DNA from 3 places in the Luteimonas sp. A649 genome. Region 1 is predicted to be linked to each of the others. Evidence: predicted binding sites of a transcription regulator. Region 1 holds the regulator's gene; each other region holds the start of a gene.

Region 1 (6,682 bases):
CGGACCTCGACGTACAGGTCACCGGGCTGGGTACCGGACGGGCCGGCCTCGCCCTCGCCGGAGAGGCGGATGCGGTCGCCGTTGTCGACGCCCGCAGGCACCTTCACCGACAGCACCTTCTCCTCCTCCACGCGGCCGTTGCCGCGGCAGGCCGGGCATGGCGACTTGAAGGTCTTGCCGCGGCCATGGCACGACGGGCACGGCTGCTGCATCGAGAAGATGCCGCGCTGGAAGCGCACCTGGCCGTGGCCGTGGCAGGTATCGCAGGTCTCGAGCACGCTGTCTTCGGAACCCGTGCCCTTGCAGGGCTCGCATTCCACCAGGCTGGGCAGCTCGATCCTGCGTTCGACGCCGGCCACGGCGTCCTCGAGGTCGAGTTCCATCACATAGCCGATATCGGCCCCGCGGCGCGGGCCACGGGGCCCGCCGCCACCGCCGAAGATGTTGCCGAAGATGTCGCCGAAGATGTCGCCCATGTCGGCGCCGCCAAAGCCCGGGCCGGCGTTGCCGCCGCCCATGCCGTGCTCGAACGCCGCATGGCCGTGCTGGTCGTACATGCGGCGCTTGCCGCCGTCGGACAGCACCTCGTAGGCCTCCTTGCACTCCTTGAACGCGGCCTCGGCGGCACCGTCGCCGGGGTTGCGGTCAGGGTGGTGCTTCATCGCGCAGCGGCGATAGGCCTTCTTCAACTCGTCCTCGGTGGCGGTACGGCCGACACCGAGGACGTCGTAGTAGTCGCGCTTGCTCAAGGTCAGGCCTTCTTGTCGTCGTCCTTGACCTCGGTGAACTCGGCGTCGACGACGTCGTCGGCCTGACCGCCTTCGGCCTGGCCCGCGTCACCGGCACCGGCACCGGCCTCGCCCTGGCCGGCGGCTGCGACAGCGGCGAACAGCGCCTGCGCAACCTCTTCCAGCGCCTTGGTCTTCGCTTCGATCTGGCCCTTGTCGTCGCCCTTCATCGCGGTCTCGACCTCGGCGATGGCGGACTCCACGCGGCCGATCACATCGCCCGGGACCTTGTCGCCGTTGTCCTTGATCGCGCTGCGCGTGCCGTGCACCAGCGCGTCGGCCTGGTTGCGGGCACCGACCAGTTCATGGAACTTCTTGTCGTCCTCGCGGTGCGCCTCGGCGTCGGCGACCATCCGCTGGATCTCGTCGTCCGACAGGCCTGAGCCGGCCTTGATCTCGACCTTCTGCTCCTTGCCGGTCTTCTTGTCCTTGGCGGTGACGTGCACGATGCCGTTGGCGTCGATGTCGAACGACACTTCCACCTGCGGCATGCCGCGCGGCGCGGCGTCGATGCCGCTGAGGTCGAACTTGGCCAGCGACTTGTTGTAGCGGGCCTGCTCGCGCTCGCCCTGCAGCACGTGCACGGTGACCGCGGACTGGTTGTCCTCGGCGGTGGAGAAGGTCTGCGAGGCCTTGGTCGGGATGGTGGTGTTCTTCTCGATGATCTTGGTGAACACGCCACCCAGGGTCTCGATGCCCAGCGACAGCGGGGTCACGTCGAGCAGCAGCACGTCCTTGACGTCGCCGGCGAGCACGCCGCCCTGCACCGCGGCGCCGATGGCGACCGCCTCGTCGGGGTTGACGTCCTTGCGCGGGTCCTTGCCGAAGAACTCGGCCACGGCCTGCTGCACCTTGGGCATGCGGGTCTGGCCGCCAACCAGGATCACCTCGTTGATGTCGCTGGCGCGCAAGCCGGCGTCGTTGAGCGCCACGCGGCAGGGCTCGATCGTCTTCTTGACCAGGTCCTCCACCAGCGCCTCGAGCTTGGCCCGGGTCAGCTTGATGTTGAGGTGCTTCGGGCCCGAGGCGTCGGCGGTCACGTAGGGCAGGTTCACTTCCGTCTGCTGCGCGGTCGAGAGCTCGATCTTCGCGCGTTCGGCGGCATCCTTCAGGCGCTGCAGGGCGAGCGGATCCTTGCGCAGGTCGATGCCCTGGTCCTTCTGGAACTCTTCGACCAGGTAGTCGATGACGCGCTTGTCGAAGTCCTCGCCGCCAAGGAAGGTGTCGCCGTTGGTGGCCAGCACCTCGAACTGCTTCTCGCCGTCGACTTCGGCGATCTCGATGATCGACATGTCGAAGGTGCCGCCGCCGAGGTCGTACACGGCGATCTTGCGGTCGCCGCCGTCCTTGTCCAGGCCATAGGCCAGCGCGGCCGCGGTGGGCTCGTTGATGATGCGCTTGACGTCGAGGCCGGCGATGCGGCCGGCGTCCTTGGTCGCCTGGCGCTGCGAGTCGTTGAAGTACGCCGGCACCGTGATGACTGCTTCGGTGACCTTCTCGCCCAGGTAGTCCTCGGCGGTCTTCTTCATCTTTTCCAGGATGCGCGCGGAGACTTCCTGCGCCGACAGCTTCTTGCCGTCGCTGGTCTCGACCCAGGCGTCACCATTGTCGTGCGCGACGATGGAATATGGCACCAGCTCGAGGTCCTTCTTGACTTCGGCATCGGTGAACTTGCGGCCAATCAGGCGCTTCACCGCGTAGAAGGTGTTCTTGGGGTTGGTGACGGCCTGGCGCTTGGCGGACGCGCCGACCAGCACTTCGCCGTCCTTGGTGTAGGCGACGACGGACGGGGTGGTGCGATCGCCTTCGCTGTTCTCGATGACGCGGGCCTTGCCGCCGTCCATGATCGCCACGCACGAATTGGTCGTGCCGAGATCGATGCCGATGATCTTTGCCATGGGTTTGCCTCTGGGTTCGTGTCTGGGGCGGCGGCGCCGCCGATGACTGCTATCTGGGGATGGTCGCCGGCGCCTTCAAGCGCCGGTGGCCGTGGGTTCAGTCGGCTTGGGCGACGGCCACCATGGCCGGGCGCAGCAGCTGTTCGTTGAGCCGGTAGCCCTTCTGGAACAGCTGGGCCACGGCACCCGGACCAACGTCCGGGGCTTCGACCACGCTCATCGCCTGGTGCAGGTCGGGGTTGAAGGCGTCGCCGGCAGCCGGTGCGATCTCGAACAGGCCGTGGTTGCCGGCCACCCGGCGCAGCTCGCGCAGGGTCAGCTCGACGCCGTCGTGCAGCGGGCCGGCGGCCCCGGCGACCAGCGCCGCGTCCAGGCTGTCGAACACCGGCAGCAGGTCGCCGAGGATCTGCTTGTTGGCGAAACGGCAGGCGTTCTGGACGTCACGCTCCATGCGGCGGCGCTGGTTGTCCAGGTCGGCGCGGTCGACCAACGACTGCGCGCGCACCTGCTCCAGTTCGGCGCGGAGGGATTCGATCACGTCTTCCAGGGGACGGTCTTCTGCGGGCGCCTCGGCGGCGTGGTCGGGCGTGGGTTCGGTGGTCATCGCTCTCGTGGGTCCGGAGTGTCTCGGTCCGGACTGAGTGGGGATGCGGGCTCGGGTTTCAAGGCGGCGCCCAGCACTTCGGCCGTCGCCTGCACCACCGGGATCACCCGGTCGTAGGCCATGCGGGTCGGGCCGATGACCCCGAGCACGCCCAGCACCCGGCCGTTGGCACCGTAGGGCGCGGTCACCAGCGACATCCCGGCCAGCGGCGCGATCCCGGTTTCCTCGCCGAAGAACACCCGCACGCCCTGGGCCTTCACCGTGCGTTCGAGCAGCTGCAGGATCTCGCGCTTCTCGGTGAAGGCGTCGAACAGCTCGCGCAGGCGGTCGAGGTCGGCCAGGTCCTGCAGGCCCAGCAGGCGCGCCTGGCCTGCGACCACCATGTCCTCGCCCCCGGGCACCAGCACCTGCTCGGCGATCTCGGTGGTGGCGCGCAGCAGGCCTTCCATCTCGCTGCGCGCGCTCTTCAGCTCGCGCAGCAGGGTGGCGCGGATGCCCGCCAGCGGCTGCCCGGAAAAATGGGCATTGAGGTAGTTGGCCACGCGCTCCAGCTCGGCGGCGTCGTAGGCACGCCGGGTCTGGACGATGCGGTTCTGCACCTCGTTGTCGGCGAACACCACGATCGCCATCACCCGCTGCCCGTCCAGGGGCACGAAGTCGATCTGGCGGAACGCGAACTGCTCACGGCCCGGCACGCTGACCACGCCGACGAAGCGGGTCATGGCCGAGACCAGCTCCGAGGCGCTGCCCAGCAGCGACTGCGTGCCGCCGCCGGGCGCGAGGCTCCCGCGCAGGCGCTCGAACTCGCCCTCGCCCAGCGGGCTGAGCTGCAGCAGCGAGTCGACGAACACGCGGTAGCCGCGGGCCGTGGGCACGCGCCCCGCCGAAGCGTGGGGCGCCGACAGCAGCCCCACCTCCTCCAGGTCGGACAGGATGTTGCGGATGGTCGCCGCGCTCACGTCCAGCCCTGCGTGGCGCACCAGGGTCTGCGATCCGACCGGCTCGCCGTCGCGGATATGGCGGCCGATCAGGGTCCGCAACAGCTGGCGCGCGCGCGGGTCGAGGGGATCGGAAGGGTGTCGGGACATGCCGCGGGTATACGTCCGCGCGGCACTTGTCGCAAGCGACGAGATCCGTCGATGACAGACTTCGCGTCCACGCGTCACAATTCGCAGACCATGCTCAAGCGCCTGTCGATCAAGGATTTCGCCGTCGTCTCCGCCACCGAACTCGAGTTCGGACCGGGGCTGACCGTCGTTTCGGGTGAAACCGGCGCCGGCAAGTCGCTGATCGTCGACGCCCTGGGCTTCCTGTCCGGGCTGCGCGCCGACAGCGGAGTGGTCCGCCATGGCGCCCAGCGTGCCGAGCTCGACGCCGAGTTCGACCTCGCCGACTCGCCCGCCGCGCTCGGCTGGCTGCGCGAACAGGAGTTCGACGACGGCCAGGCTTGCCAGCTGCGGCGCACCCTGCGCGCGGACGGCGGCTCGCGGACCTGGATCAACGGGCGTCCGGCCACGCTGTCGCAGCTCAGCGCACTGGCCGCGCTGCTGGTCGAGATCCACGGCCAGCACGAGCACCAGGCGCTGCTGTCACGCGGCAGCCAGCTCGCCCTGCTCGACGCCTTCGGCCGCCACGAGGCCGAGCTGGCGGCCGTGGCCGCGGCGGCACGCGCCTGGGCCGCGCTGCTGCACGAGCGCGAGCGGCTGAACGCGGCCGGCGACGTCTCCGACCGCATCGATTTCCTGACCCACCAGCATGCCGAGCTCGAGCGCGAGGCACTGGAGCCCGAGGCGATCGAGGAGCTGGTGGCCGGACACCGCCGCCAGGCCCACGCCACCGACCTGGTCGAGGCCTGCGACACCGCGCTCGAGCGCCTGGGCGGCGACGCCGATGCGCTGCCGGGGGCCGTGCAGCAGTTGCGCGGCCTGCTGGCGCGCATGCAGGCGCATGAGCCCCGCCTGGGCGAGGTCGACAGCATGCTCGAGGGCGCGGCGATCCAGCTGGACGAGGCCGCCGTGCTGCTCGACCGCGTCCGCGCCGACCTGGATATCGACCCGGACCAGCTCCAGGAGCAGGAACGCCGGCTCTCGCGCCTGCACGAGCTCTCGCGCAAGCACCGGGTTGCGCCCGAGGAGCTGGCGACACATCGCGACGCGCTGGCCGCCGAGCTGGAGACACTGGTCGGTTCGGCGGCACGGCTGTCGGGCCTGGAAGGCGAAATCGATGTCGCCGCCGCCACGTGGCGCACCGCCGCGACGCGCCTGGGCAAGGCCCGCGCCAAGGCCGCCGCCGCACTCGGCAAGGCCACGACCGCGCTGATCGCGGAACTCGGCATGGGCGGCGGCCGCTTCGAGATCGCGCTGGAGCCCACTGGCGCCGATGCTCCGGATGCACAGGGCGCCGAGCGCGCCGAGTTCCTGGTCACGGCCAACGCCGGTCAGCCGCCGCGGCCGCTGCGCAAGGTGGCATCGGGCGGCGAGCTCTCGCGCATCTCGCTGGCGATCGAAGTCGCCGCGCTCGGCCTGGACGCCGTGCAGACCATGGTCTTCGACGAGGTCGATTCCGGCATCGGCGGCGGCGTGGCGGGGATCGTGGGGCGGAAGCTGCGCGACCTGGGCAGCCGGCGCCAGGTGCTGTGCGTGACCCACCTGCCGCAGGTCGCGGCGCAGGGCCATGCCCACTACCGCGTCAGCAAGGCCGAAAGCGCGGGGATGACGCAGAGCTCGGTGCGCCTGCTCGACGCCGCCGGCCGCCAGGAAGAACTGGCGCGGATGCTGGGCGGGATCGAGGTCAGTCGCGAAGCGCGTGCCGCGGCGCGACGGCTGCTGCGCGAGGCCGATGAAGCGCCAGCCGGCTGAAGAACGCGCGGTCGAGCGCGGGCTCAGCGCTTCTTGCGCACGTAGAGCACCAGCGAGTGCTCTTCCAGGATATAGCCGTACCTGTCCGCGATCTGGTGCTGCAGCTCCTCGATCTCCGGGCTTTCGAACTCGATGATCTTGCCGGTGTCGACGTCGACCATGTGGTCGTGGTGGCCGCCCCGGTCGATCTCGTAGACGGCAGTGCCGCCCTCGAAATTGTGCTTCAGCACGAGGCCGGCGGCTTCGAACTGGGTGAGCACCCGGTAGACCGTGGCGAGGCCGATTTCGTCACCGCCGTCGAGCAGCTGGCGGTAGATGTCCTCGGCGGTCATGTGGTGGTGCGCGGTCTTCTGCTCGAGCAACTGCAGGATGCGCATGCGCGGGTGCGTGACCTTCAGCCCGGCCTTGCGCAGCTCATTGGTTTCCATGCGTATTCCGTTCATTGGCGGTTGCGGCGCCAGCTGCCGTGGTTCGGTCGCGGCGGCCCGGCGAGTGTATCATCGCGTCATGTCCGCCCTGCCCTGGCTCCCGATG
Region 2 (6,682 bases), 1.1 Mb from region 1:
GGCGACGGCCACGGTGCGGGTCTGCGGTGGATAGCAGATGCCGATGTCCGCGCAGCCCTGGTAGCGGATCTTGAGCTCCGTGCGCGCTGCCGCCGCGGTGCCCGGCAATACACCGCTCACGCGGCCACGATAGGTCTCGACCTCGCCAAAGAATTCGTCCGTGTGCCGCGTTCCGGCCGGGAGCTGGAGCCCTGCGGGATCGGCGCGGAATCCGGCATCCAGCGACTCGGCGCCCATGCGGTGGCGATACAGGTAGTAGCCGTCGGCGATCGTCCAGCTGAGCTGGATGCCGTCGGGGCCGGCTTCGGCGCGCAGCACGAAGGCCTCGTCGACCGGCAGCAGGTCCTCGAGGTCGACCGCGGCATGGGCCGTCCCTGCACACGCCGCGAACAGCGCAAGCGCTGCCAGGGCCGCGCGTGCGCGCTGCCAGAGCTGCGAGGATGCGATCACTTTGCGGGTGCCTGCTTGGGACAACTGCGGTGGCAGATCAGCACGGGGCGTGTTCGTTCATGGGCGCGGACCGGGCCGTCTAGGGTATCCCAAGGGGCTTGCCGAAGTTCGCCGAATGGGTCCTCGCGCACGGAACCTTGATGGGCCTCAGGGCAGGCTGGACCGTGCGACGGGCGCCACCGGCGCCCGCGCGTTGCCTAAGGAGAGACAACCATGGTGAAGATTCTTGCCGGAGTGGCCGGCGCGACCTTGTTGCTGGCGAGCATGCAGGCCGATGCATTGGATGTGCTGAGCACCCAGGGCACCGGTGCCGCGGGAAATTGCCAGGCTGCACTACCCGCGTACGAGGGCGTGATCCGCAAGCGCCCGCTTGCGCTGGCGAACGAGGGCGACACGGCCGCTTTCGTGACCTGTGCGCTCACCACCGAGGAAGTTTCACTGAACGTGCAGAGCTTCCGCACCGATGTGCGCAACCTTTCGAACGTTCCCGTCACGATCAGCTGCACCGCGGTGATCGGGGAGGACGCCGGTTCCGCGGACTACGTGGTGAAGTCGATCAACCTCGCGCCGCTGGCGTCGGGGACCCTGAGTTGGACCGGGCTTGATGCGGGTGGGCTCGTGCTCGCCGATTCGGTGGCCCTGAGCTGCAACCTGCCTCCGCTCACCGCGCTCAATCGCAACCGCATCACGACCCTGCTCTCGCTCATCTGAGCCGGCAAAACAAGAAGGGGCGCCGATTTCCCGGCGCCCCTTTTTTACGCGTGGTGCCTTTGGCTCAACGCATGCGCAGCGTGGTGCGCGGCTTGGTGCCGACCACGGGCGCGGCCGGTGCCGGCGCCACCACCTGCGGCCGCGGGTCGCGCAGCCTCGGGTTGCGCGGCTCCGGGTTCGGGTTCGACGGGGTACCCAGCTCACAGGTGGCCGGAGTGGTCGAATTGAACAGCGCCGCCGTGGCCCATTCGGGGTGGTCGATGAACGGGTTGCGGTTGCCCTGGTAGGCGAACACCACCTCGTTGCGGGCACGCTCGGCGTCATCCGGCGGATCGGCCAGGTGCCACTCGACGAGGGTGGACAGCAGGCCCATGTAGGCCGGCGCGTTGAGCGAGCTGGTGCCGACGATCAGGCTGCGGTTGTCGGTGAGTTCGAGGTTGGGCTCGGACTGGCCGCTGGTCGGATGCTGGCCGCCCTCGTAGCGGATTGCCATGTACATCACCGCGCGCGCCATGTCGCCCTTGCGTGCGCCCCAGACCTGGAACGAGCCCTGGTTGCCGTTGTTTCCCTGGACCCAGTTCGAGTTGCCCGGGTAGGTGCCGCTGCCGCCGCCGCGGCCGTTGTTGAACTCCGTCGCGCGCTCCGCACAGCCGCTGCTGCAGTCCGCGAACGGCATGTTGCCGCGGTTGCTGTTGTAGACCTCGTCGCTCAGGTAGAGCATGTGGGTGTCGGTGTACGGCGCGTTGGGCAGGCCGCCGACGGAGTTGGAGGGGAAGCCCAGCGAATTCGGCCAGGTGTGCTCGCGGTTGTACTTGTTGCTGCCGCCGCTGCCGGCGCGGTCCTGTCCCTTGGTGTAGCTGCGGTTGCGGTAGACGTCGAGGATCTTGGCTGGATCGTTCGGGTCCTCGTCGGCGATCTCGAGGATCGTCCAGGTGTTGGTGCCGCTGCCGCTGTAGGGGTAGGCGACGTGGCCACGGATGGTCTCGTGCAGCGAGCAGCGCAGCTGGCCCGGGCTGGAGTCGTTGACCAGTCCGTAGTACTCGCCGCTGCCGGTGCCACGGTCGGCGCGCTTGACGAGGAAGTCGACGGTGGCGCCGGACTCGGGTGCGGTCTCGTCGAGGTCGACGATCAGGCCGGCGTCGATGTGCAGCGCGCAGGCCTGGCCGGGGACCAGCGGGGTCGCGGGCGTCAGCGTGAAGGTGGTGGCCTGCGCGACGTGGTCGAGCCTCGGAGAGCGGCGACGGGCCAGGCCTTCGCAGGCCAGGGTGAAGGCACCCGGCTGGGCGATGACGGGCTCGCTGAAGGTGACCGTCAGGTCGGCGGCGTAGGGGAAGTTGCTGGAGTCCTGCGTCGGGAAGGTTTCGACCACGCGCGGAGCGGCGTTGCCGGGTTCGCCGAAGGTCTGGTTGTTGTTGCAGGTACCGAAGGTCGCGGTGGCCGATTCGGCCCAGGCGAAGTCGGCGGAGACGTTGCCTGCGCCACCCAGCTGCAGCGACAGGCCCACCGGCGTGTCGTTGGCCTGGGAGACGATGATGTCGGTGCTGGTCACGCCGGCAGCGGGGCCGTTGGCCGCGGTCATCGTGCCTTCGTAGCTCAGGAACTGGACCACGCCGCCTTGCGGGTCGATCAGCGCGATGCCGTCCGGGGAGCCGTTCTGCAATCCGTCCTGCGGATAGTTGACGACCGCGAAGCGCACCTGGCCGCCGCACGTCGCGAGGTTGCCCTCTGGCAGGGTGTCGGTCCGGTAGGTCTGGTTGTTGCTGCCGTTGTATAGAACGAGCTGGTAGCCGGCGAGGTTTTCGCCTGCGCTTCCCACCACCTCGATCGCCTCGCCGACGTCGGCGCCGAGGTTGTCGTAGTGGATCTCGTTGATGAACACCTCGGCCTGGGCCGGGAACGCGGCGGCGAATGCCAGGGCGATGGCGCAGCCCAGCCTGGAACTTTCAAGACGCATGGATCTCTCCCCGTTGTGGACCCGGCAATCTAACCGCCATTTGTGACGCTTGCCAGACAGAAGGCGCACACAGTATTCCGCCCGTCTGCACGCTGATGCGACACGTCGCCCTTATCCTCTGCGTGGCGCGCTTCTTTCCCAATTCATCCAGGTGTTCCCCCCATGCACGTTTCATTCCTCCCCGCCGCCCTGCGCGCGGGGCTCGCCTGTTCGATGTTGCTGTTGTCCGCTGCGTTCCCCGCAGCGGCAGCCACCGACATCGAACTCGCCGCGGGCGTCTCCACCACCACCGACCGCGAGTTCACCCGCGCGGCCTCGGTGGCCTGGCTGCCCGAGCTGCGGCAGCTGGACAATGCCGTGCTCCGCGCCGAAGTGGGCGCGGTCTACATCGACGGTCGGGGCGAGGTGCGCGGCCGTGACCTTGCAGACGACGTCTGGGTCGGCTTCGTCGGCCTGCGCTACGAGCGCACCGACAACGGCCTGACGCTGGGCGCCGCGATCGGCGCGCAGTCCGGCGAAACCGACGCGGTTTCCGGCGACCCGCAGTTCGTCACCACCGCCGGCTGGCGCTGGGACCGCTTCTCCCTGATGCTCCGCCACATCTCGAACGCCAGCCTGCACAGCCCCAACAACGGCGAGACCGGCCTGGTGGCGGCCTGGCGCTTCTGAGTCCGCCTTGCGCGGGGGGCCTTGAACCCCGGCTGGACCACCCCATCTAACAGGCATCCCGGCTTTGCCGGGTTTTCGCGGCGCGCGTTCTGGCACTCGGCTGGCCCGACTGCCAGAATACGCGACCGATTTGCTCCTTAGACGTAACAAATCAATCACTTGTGAGGATTGCATGAACCTGAAGCCGCTCTATGACCGCGTGGTCGTCAAGCCGATCGAAGCCGATGAAGTCTCCGCCGGCGGCATCCTGATCCCCGACAACGCCAAGGAAAAGCCGACCAGGGGCGAAGTGATCGCCGTGGGCGAGGGCAAGGCGCTGGACAACGGCAGCCTGCGCGCGCCGAAGGTGAAGGTTGGCGACAAGGTGATCTACGGCCAGTACTCCGGCTCGGCGTACAAGCACGAAGGCACCGAATACAAGATCGTGCGCGAAGACGACATCCTCGCCATCGTCGGCTGAGCGCGCTCGCGCATCGCAACTCCATTCCCTGATCCAATTTCGAGGTAACTGCAATGTCCGCGAAGGAAATCCGCTTCGGCGAAGACGCGCGCGCCAAGATGGTGCGTGGCGTCAATGTGCTCGCCAACGCCGTCAAGGCGACGCTTGGCCCCAAGGGTCGTAATGTCGTGCTCGACAAGAGCTACGGCTCGCCCACGATCACCAAGGACGGCGTGTCCGTCGCCAAGGAGATCGAGCTGGCCGACAAGTTCGAGAACATGGGCGCGCAGATGGTGAAGGAAGTCGCCTCGCGCACCTCCGACAACGCCGGTGACGGCACCACCACCGCCACCGTGCTCGCCCAGGCCTTCATCCACGAGGGCATGAAGGCGGTCGCCGCCGGCATGAACCCGATGGACCTCAAGCGCGGCATCGACCAGGCCGTGATCGCCGCCGTGGCCGAGCTGAAGAAGATCAGCAAGCCGTCGTCGACGTCGAAGGAAATTGCCCAGGTCGGCACCATCTCGGCCAACTCCGACGCCAACATCGGCGACCTCATCGCCCAGGCGATGGACAAGGTCGGCAAGGAAGGCGTGATCACCGTTGAAGAGGGCTCGGGCCTGGACAACGAGCTCGACGTGGTCGAAGGCATGCAGTTCGACCGCGGCTACCTGTCGCCGTACTTCATCAACAACCAGCAGTCGATGTCGGCCGAGCTGGATGATCCCTTCATCCTGCTGCACGACAAGAAGATCTCGAACGTCCGCGACCTGCTGCCCGTGCTGGAAGGCGTGGCCAAGTCGGGCAAGCCGCTGCTGATCGTCGCCGAGGAAGTCGAGGGCGAGGCCCTGGCCACGCTGGTCGTCAACACCATCCGCGGCATCGTCAAGGTCGTGGCCGTCAAGGCGCCGGGCTTCGGCGACCGTCGCAAGGCGATGCTGGAAGACATGGCCATCCTCACCGGTGGCACCGTGATCTCCGAGGAAGTCGGCCTCTCGCTCGAGAAGGCGACCATCAACGACCTCGGCCGCGCCAAGAAGATCCAGGTCTCGAAGGAGAACACCACGATCATCGACGGCGCCGGCGAGAGCACCGACATCGAAGGCCGCATCAAGCAGATCAAGGCGCAGATCGAGGAGACCTCCTCGGACTACGACAAGGAAAAGCTGCAGGAGCGCGTGGCCAAGCTGGCCGGCGGCGTTGCGGTGATCAAGGTCGGTGCCTCGACCGAGATCGAAATGAAGGAAAAGAAGGCCCGCGTCGAAGACGCCCTGCACGCCACGCGCGCAGCCGTCGAAGAGGGCGTGGTCCCGGGTGGCGGCGTCGCGCTGCTGCGCGCCAAGACCGCCGTCGAAGGCCTGAAGGGCGCCAACGAAGACCAGAACCACGGCATCGTGATCGCCCTGCGCGCCATGGAAGCGCCGCTGCGCGAGATCGTGGCCAACGCGGGTGAAGAGCCGTCGGTCATCGTCAACAAGGTCAAGGACGGCAAGGGCAACTACGGCTACAACGCCGCCAACGGCGAGTTCGGCGACATGGTCGAGTTCGGCATCCTCGACCCGACCAAGGTCACCCGCACCGCGCTGCAGAACGCGGCCTCGATCGCCGGTCTGATGATCACGACCGAAGCGATGGTGGCCGAGCTGCCGAAGAAGGACGAGCCCGCCATGGGCGGCGGCGGTGGCATGGGCGACATGGGCGGCATGGGCTTCTGATCCGCCTGTCTCGCACGAGACTGCAACACTGGAAGGCCCGCCTCGCGCGGGCCTTCTTCTTTTTGGTCAGGGAAGGGCGAGGCAGCTGGTTTCGTTCGGCTGCGCGAGGCAATGCGACAGCGGCGGCGTGGTGGCGTGTTCCCCGAGCTCGGCGGTCAGCGAAGCCACTGCGTCCGCTTGGCCGCGCTGATGGGCGAGCAGTACGGACAGCATCCAGGGCCGCATCCAGTAGCGATCACCGGCCTCTGGCGGCCTGGTCTTGCGGACTTCGGTCGCAAGGGCCGCGGCTTCATCCAATCTGCCGAGGGCGCGGTGCAGCTCCGCGCGGGCCTGGGCATGCTGCAGCTGCGAGACGTCACCTTCGGCGGTGGGACAGGCGGCCAGCGTGGATTCCGCGCCGCGGAGATTGCCTAGACGCAGCTCGATCGCCGCCTGCGTGCCGCAGGTCGCGTATCCCATGGGTGATTGGCGGTAGTCGTGCTGCCCGACGATCTCCCAGCTGCGCTGCACGTCTTCCAGCGCACCCTGGTAGTCCCCCGTGACGGCGCGGGAATACGCCCCGAACAGGAAGCAGGCCTGCACGTGCAGGTCGCTGAGCTGGAGCTGCCTGGCAATGTCGTTGGCGATCGCGAAATGCTCCACGGCTTCCGCATAGCGTCCGCGCCACTGGAGATGGGCGGCCAGCTGGCAGTGCACGCGGGCCCTTCCCGAGTGCGGCTTCGTGTACGCGCGATCCGCGATCGC
Region 3 (6,682 bases), on a different contig from region 1:
CTGACCGCGCTGGCAATCACCGTGCACAACTTCCCCGAGGGCCTGGCCACCTTCTTCGCCACGCTGGAGAACCCCGGCGTGGGCATGCCGCTGGCCTTCGCCATCGCCATCCACAACGTGCCCGAGGGCATCGCGATCGCGGTGCCGGTGTACTTCGCCACCAACAACAAGGCCTATGCCTTCGGCGCCTGCCTGCTGTCGGGGCTTGCCGAACCGATCGGCGCGATCATCGGCTACGCACTGCTGCGGCCGTGGATGTCGGATGCGGTGTTCGGCAGCGTGTTCGGCATCATCGCGGGCGTGATGGTGTTCCTGGCGCTGGACGAACTGCTGCCGGCCGCGAAGCGCTATTCGAAGGGCCACGAGACCGTCTACGGCCTGGTCAGCGGCATGGCCGTGCTGGCGATCAGCCTGGTGCTGTTCAAGTGGTGAACCCGCCGGGCGACGCCGCCGCGGCCTGAGGCGACGTCCGGATCCGCCGGTCCGCACGTGCCGGCGGCCGCGGCGACGTTCGATTCCGCCGGCCGCGACGACACCCGGGGCGCACGCCGCCACCTTCAGCCATCGATCCCGATGGAGGAAGGACATGCGCCCACGACCCTGCCAGCCCGGACGGCTCGCGCTGCTGGCCGTGTTCTCGCTCGCATGCGTGGCCACCGCGGCCTACGCCTTTGCCTATCTGTACATGGCGTTCCGGCAGGGCGATCCGTTCGCGGAAAACTTCGCGGTCTCCGGCCGGGATGTCCCCGCCCACTTCTTCGGCGCGGGACTGGCGCTGCTGCTCGTACCGCTGCAGCTCTCCGATGCGGTCCGCCAGCGCTGGCCGGCCCTGCACCGCATCGGCGGCCTGCTGTCGGCCTTCGCCATCCTGGTCGGCGGCGTCTCCGGCCTGTCGCTGGCACAACACGCCCAGGGCGGGTGGCCCAGCCGCATCGGCTTCAGCCTGCTCTCGGTGCTGTGGTTGGGCACGACCGCCAACGGCATCCGGTTGGCGATCATGGGCGAGCTCGCGCGGCACCGCCGCTGGATGGCCTACAGCATCGCGTTGACCTCGGCGGCCGTGACCCTGCGGGTGATCCTCGCGGTCGGGGGCGGAATGCTGCAGCTGCCCTTCATGCCGGTCTACATCACCGCCGCCTGGGCCAGCTGGCTGTTCAACCTGTCGGTCTGTGCATGGCTGCTGCGCGCGCCGCGTCCGCGCTGCCTCAGCGCGATGGCGGAGCCGCGGCCGGCGCCGCCTGGCGACGCCGGTAGCCGCTGGGCGTTTCGCCGATGATCCGCTTGAAGGCGGTGTTGAAGGTCGACTTGGAGGTGAATCCGGCGTCGTAGGCGATCTCGAGGATGCTGCGCGCATCCTTCGCGTCTGCAAGGCAGGCCCGCACTGCATCGATGCGATGGCGATTCACGTAGTCCCAGAAGTTGCCGCCAAAGCGGCGGTTGATCACCGTCGACACCAAATATTCCGGATAGCCGCTGCGGCGCGCGAGCTGAGCGATGGTGAGGGCGGGTTCGCGGAACATCGCCTGCTCGGACATCAGCGCCGACAGCCGCGCTTCCACGGCGTCGAAGCGGGGATCATCGAGCGCGCTATCCGCTGCCGGCGCGTCGGGGCCAGCCGGCGCGGCGTCATCCGCCTGCGCCACCACCACCGGCGGCTGGCCCTGCGAGAACCAGCCCACCACGCACACCCAGGCGGCGACCGCGACGTAGATCAGGCGGTAGTCGACGAAGGGCAGCCCCAGCTGCCAGTGGGCCATGGCGATGCCCCAGATCGCGAACTGGCAGCCCGCCATCACGGCAAGCCAGCGCAACGACAGGCGGTCGGCGTCCGCGCGGCGCGTGCGCAGCCACGCACGGTACCGGCGTATCTCGAGCACTGCCGCCGCGAGATAGGCGAAGGCCACGCCGAACAGCAGCGGATCGAACCAGCCTGCGTCCCAGGAGCCGTCGACCGGCAGCGGATCGCCCGAAAGCCAACGCCAGGCCGCCCAGGACAGCACCAGCAGGAACCATCCACCGTGGACCAGCGCGCGGACGCCAGGCGCACGGCCTACGGTCAATGAACGCACGTAGACGAAGAACAGCGGCGCGTACACGAACGGTAACAGCCGCGCGACGCCGAACGCGGGGGCGAAGCCGGCGCCGGGTGAGGCCATGTGCAGCGCCTTGACCGCGAGGTCGGCGGCGACGATGGCCAGCCAGGCCGACAGCACCCGGTTGGCCGGTGCGTTCGCAGGCCTGCGCCACAAGGCGACGGCGAGCATCGCCGCCTGCACGGCGCCGACGGCATAGAGGGCGATCCAGAGCCTCATCGCGGTGGCGACGACCTTGTTCCCGTGAGCCCGAAGGGTAACCGCACGCCCACGAAAAAGCCCGGCCGGGGCCGGGCTTCATCGATCGATCGCGCATGGCACTCAGGCCGCGAACAGCGCCTTCATCTTCTTCAGCGCGTTGGCCTCGACCTGGCGGATGCGCTCGGCGGAGACGCCGTACTCGTCGGCCAGTTCCTGCAACGTGACCTTGCTGTCGGCGTCGAGCCAGCGCCGCTGGACGATGTCGCGCGAGCGCGCATCCAGGGTCGCCAGCCCCTCGCGCAGCAGCTCGAGCTGGCTGGACTCGCTGTCCTCGCGCTCGTAGGCCTGCGACGGGTCCTCGGCGTGCGACTTCAGGTAGGCGGCCGGCGCCGGCGGGGCGCGCTCGTCGTCCTCGTCGGCGGACAGGTCGAAGCCGATGTCGCGGCCGGACAGGCGCGACTCCATCTCCACCACCTCGCGCTCGGAGACGTTGAGGTCCTTGGCCACCGCGCTGACCTCGGCGGCATTGAGCCAGCCCAGGCGCTTCTTGCTGCGGCGCAGGTTGAAGAACAGCTTGCGCTGCGCCTTGGTGGTGGCGACCTTGACGATGCGCCAGTTCTTGATGATGTACTCGTGCATCTCGGCGCGGATCCAGTGCACCGCGAACGAGACCAGGCGCACGCCGACGTCCGGGTCGAAGCGCTTCACGGCCTTCATCAGGCCGATGTTGCCTTCCTGGATGAGGTCGCCCAGCGGCAGGCCGTAGCCGTTGTAACCGCGGGCCACGTGGACCACGAAGCGCAGGTGCGACATCACCAGGTCGCGCGCGGCGCCGAGGTCCTCTTCTTCGAGGAAACGGCGGGCGAGCGCCTGCTCTTCTTCCACGGTGAGCACGGGGATCTGGTGCACGGCGCCGATATAGGCATCCAGCGAGCCGAGCGCGCTGGGGACCGGCAGATTGTTCGGGATGAGCGCAGTAGCGGTATTTGCTGTCATGGCGTCGATTTTAGCAGTGGCCTGTTAAGACTGCTAAACGACCAAAGAGTTCATTAAGTTCCATCAACAGGACAATCTTCGTTCATGTTTATGGATTGGACCGAATATGCATTCAATATACGGCCCCCCACCCCGGCCGCAAACGGCCGGGGTGGGGGTCGTTGCTTCAAAGGCCGCCGCCAGGGTCGACCTCCCGGTACAGGATCGTACTGATGTCCATCTGTGGCGGCAGGCTGCAGCTGAAGTTGATCGTGCCACCGGTGGAGCCCTTGTGGACATTGTCCCAGGTCAGCCAGACCGTGCCGCTCGACGGCACGACCGCAGTGCCCTCGGTGAAGACCAGATTGTCCGCGGTGCCGGCCACCAGCTGGCAGTTGACCGTGGTTGCTGGAAGGTTGGCGAGCATGGCCAACCGCACGCTGACCGTGGCGCCACCCGGCGGCGCGGCGGCGTCGGTCGGCAGCGCACAGGACACGAAGATATTGGTCGTGCCCTCGTTGCCGATGCCGATCGGGCGCTTGCGCAGGGTGATGTCGTAGACGGGCAACGGCGCTTCGCACACCGCACTGGCGCTGACGCGCTGGACGCGCTCGGTGGCGGCGCTGCTGTCGGGGGCATGCAGCATCGCGCCGAGCGCGAGCGCGCAGGTCGCCATTGCGGGCATGCGGCTGTGGAAAGGCTTGTTCATGCGTCGGTTCTCCATGGGGCGACGGGTCACAGCCGGCCGCCGGTGTCGGTCTGGGTGTAGGTGATGGTTTCCATCACCACCCCGGGCGGCAGGTTGCAGCTGAAGGCATACGTGCCGGACGTGCTCCACTTGTTGATGTCGTTCCAGTCCATGACGACGCGACCGTTCGCCGCAAGGGCTCGTTCCTCGGGTACATAGAACACCTGGGCGCCCCTGGTTCCCGACACCATGGTGCAGCTGATCGTGGCCGCTTCGCCGAAGGTTGCGAACGAGACCCGCACCGAACCCGTGTTGGACTGTCCCGCGGAATCCGTCGGCAGGGTGCAGGAGACGAACACGGGGCGGTCGCTTTCGTTCTGGACCGCGACCGGCCGCTTCCGCAGGTGGACGTTGAAGACCGGCAGCGGCGCTTCGCAGACGCTGGTGGCGGAAAGATTGATGGTGCGCTGGGTCGCGGCGTCGGCAGCCGGCGAGTGCACGGCCATCGACAGGCACACGCACGCGCCGGCAGCAACCAGGGCGCGATGGACGGGGCTTGCGATCATGGGAGTCTCCAGGGATGGAAGGCAGGCAGGGACACGTCAGATGCCACCGGCGCTGTCCGCTTCAGTGGCAAGGATGTGGGTGATCTGGACGCCGGGCGGCAGCGAACACATGAAGGCGAACAGACCGTCCGGACTCCCCTTGTCAAGGGATGACCAGGTGAACCAGGTGTTGGAATTGGGCCCCACCGAGCGGCTGCGAATGTCTTGCACGGGCGCGTCGGCGGTCCCCGTGACGAGGGTGCACGTGACCGAAGCGTTCGCCGGGGCGGACGAAGCCACGTGGATCTCGATCCATGCGCTGCCGACATCGCCCACCGGGTCGCTGGGCATGGCGCAGTTGACGAAGACGTTCTGGTTCCCGACGTTGGCCACCATCAGTGGCGACTTGCGCAGGTAGGCGTCGTAGACGGGCAGCGGCGCCTCGCAGACGCCGGCCGGGCGGGTGTAGCGGGCGCGCTGGTTGGCCGCGTCGGCGTCCGTGGCCTGCAGCCCGGCCACCAGGCCAAGGACGCAGGCGGCCGCCAGCACGGGCGGCATCGTGGCATTGCTCATACAGCTGTTCTCCTCGCAGGGTTGCGGACGCGCCGTCAGGCCGCCCTCACCTCACAGATCGAAGAAAACTTCCGGTTCCCGCCACCCCCGCGAAAAAATTCAGCGGACGCGCGCGCCCGCAGCCCACCGGTACAGGGCCAGGTCGGCGGCGTGATGGCGTTCGATGCGCTGCAACAGGCCCGGTTCGATCCCGTACCCGGCCTCCCCGCAGTCCGGGTTCACCAGCGCGGCGGCCACCACGGCGTCGCAGCCCAGCATGCGGACCAGCCGTTCCAGGTCGGCCTCGTAGCGCTCGGTGATGCCGATGAAGTCGAAGCGCGCGGGGTCGAAGCCCCACAGGTATTGGCGGTAGGCGTTGCACATCTCCGGGCCGAGCGCGAAACGCTCGAACGACCACTCCTCGCGCAGCATCCGGTTGCGCAGCGGCTGCGCCGGGTCGCCGCCGTCATAGTCACGGCGCCAGTACGCGTAATGCGAGGCCAGCCGCTGCACCGGGTCGCGCAGCCAGGTGATGTAGCGCGCCGGCCGCCGCCCCAGCGCGATGCGGTATTTCAGCGCCAGGAAGTGCCCGTGGATGCAGGTCACGTCCGCCCCCAGCCGGCCGCGCAGCGCCAGTCCTCCGCGCACCGCGTCACGCCGCCGCCGCCAGGCGTCGTACTGCATGGGAAGGTCCGCGTAATCGGGCCGGTAGCCCTCGCCGTTCGCGGCGCGCAGGGTCTCTGCGAAGCTCGTCCCCGCGGTCTTTGGCAAATGCAGCGACACCACCACCGGCGGCGCCGTCATGCGGCCTCCATCGCGGACCGCGGCGGCAGGGTCCAGTCGACGGGCGCGCTGCCGTTGCGCACCAGGTACTGGTTGGCCGCGGAGAAATGCCCGCATCCGAGGAATCCCCGGTGCGCCGACAGCGGCGACGGGTGCGTGCTGCGCAGCACGCGGTGGCGACGCGCATCGATCACCTTGCCCTTGGCCTGCGCATAGGCGCCCCAGAGCATGAACACCAGGCCTTCGCGCTCGCGGCCCAGCACATCGACCACGTGGTCGGTGAAACCCTCCCAGCCCTGGCGCTGGTGTGAACCCGGGCGCCCCTCTTCGACGGTGAGCACGGCGTTGAGCAACAGCACGCCACGCTGCGCCCAGGGCAGCAGGCAGCCGTGGTCGGGGCGGGCGGTCCCGAGGTCGCGCTGGATCTCCTTGAAGATGTTGTCCAGTGACGGCGGCACGCGCACGCCCGGCCGCACCGAGAACGCCAGGCCATGCGCCTGGCCGGCGCCGTGGTAGGGATCCTGGCCAAGCACGACCACGCGGACGTCGTCGAAAGGCGTGGCATCGAACGCGGCGAAGATGTCAGGCCCCGGCGGGAAGATGCGCGCGCCAGAAGCACGGCGCCCGCGCAGGAAGGCCGACAGCGCACGCATGTCGTCGCGCTCGAACCAGTCGCCCACGCGTGCCTTCCATGCCGGCTCCATGCGGAGCTCGCCCGCTGCACTCATGTACCGAACACCCTGGACTCGGGCGCACGGGCCAGGCGCAGCTGGAACAGGGTCTTGGTGACCAGCAGGCGCTCTTCGATGGGCTTGAGCACGAGGTCGTTGGCCCCCTCGCGCAGC

Evidence for each region. The regulator HrcA, encoded in region 1, represses chaperone genes, less so after heat shock. The targets are predictions, from matches to a motif close to TTNGCACTCNNNNNNNNNGAGTGCNAA.
Region 2: a site for HrcA is predicted at 3,874-3,900, ahead of ACW5E8_RS00885 (co-chaperone GroES). Genes of this name have one in related genera too.
Region 3: a site for HrcA is predicted at 3,301-3,327, ahead of rpoH (RNA polymerase sigma factor RpoH). Genes of this name have one in related genera too.

What each region holds. Positions count from the first base shown of each region.
Region 1 covers NZ_JBSVRQ010000001.1:1,297,234-1,303,915, forward strand. The annotation lists gene dnaJ (molecular chaperone DnaJ) at 1-749, opposite strand, end outside; gene dnaK (molecular chaperone DnaK) at 752-2,686, opposite strand; gene grpE (nucleotide exchange factor GrpE) at 2,784-3,290, opposite strand; gene hrcA (heat-inducible transcriptional repressor HrcA) at 3,287-4,378, opposite strand; gene recN (DNA repair protein RecN) at 4,469-6,148, shown strand; gene fur (ferric iron uptake transcriptional regulator) at 6,172-6,576, opposite strand; gene ACW5E8_RS06085 (outer membrane protein assembly factor BamE) at 6,680-6,682, shown strand, end outside.
Region 2 covers NZ_JBSVRQ010000001.1:181,609-188,290, forward strand. The annotation lists gene ACW5E8_RS00865 (protein-disulfide reductase DsbD family protein) at 1-447, opposite strand, end outside; gene ACW5E8_RS00870 (hypothetical protein) at 667-1,161, shown strand; partial or broken gene ACW5E8_RS00875 (endonuclease) at 1,352-3,115, opposite strand; gene ACW5E8_RS00880 (hypothetical protein) at 3,278-3,784, shown strand; gene ACW5E8_RS00885 (co-chaperone GroES) at 3,957-4,244, shown strand; gene groL (chaperonin GroEL) at 4,298-5,938, shown strand; gene ACW5E8_RS00895 (protein kinase domain-containing protein) at 6,005-6,682, opposite strand, start outside.
Region 3 covers NZ_JBSVRQ010000002.1:243,522-250,203, reverse strand. The annotation lists gene zupT (zinc transporter ZupT) at 1-432, shown strand, start outside; gene ACW5E8_RS10630 (DUF2306 domain-containing protein) at 587-1,276, shown strand; gene ACW5E8_RS10625 (helix-turn-helix domain-containing protein) at 1,206-2,312, opposite strand; gene rpoH (RNA polymerase sigma factor RpoH) at 2,415-3,290, opposite strand; gene ACW5E8_RS10615 (hypothetical protein) at 3,457-3,978, opposite strand; gene ACW5E8_RS10610 (hypothetical protein) at 4,005-4,523, opposite strand; gene ACW5E8_RS10605 (hypothetical protein) at 4,560-5,075, opposite strand; gene ACW5E8_RS10600 (hypothetical protein) at 5,175-5,858, opposite strand; gene ung (uracil-DNA glycosylase) at 5,855-6,565, opposite strand; gene ACW5E8_RS10590 (response regulator) at 6,562-6,682, opposite strand, start outside.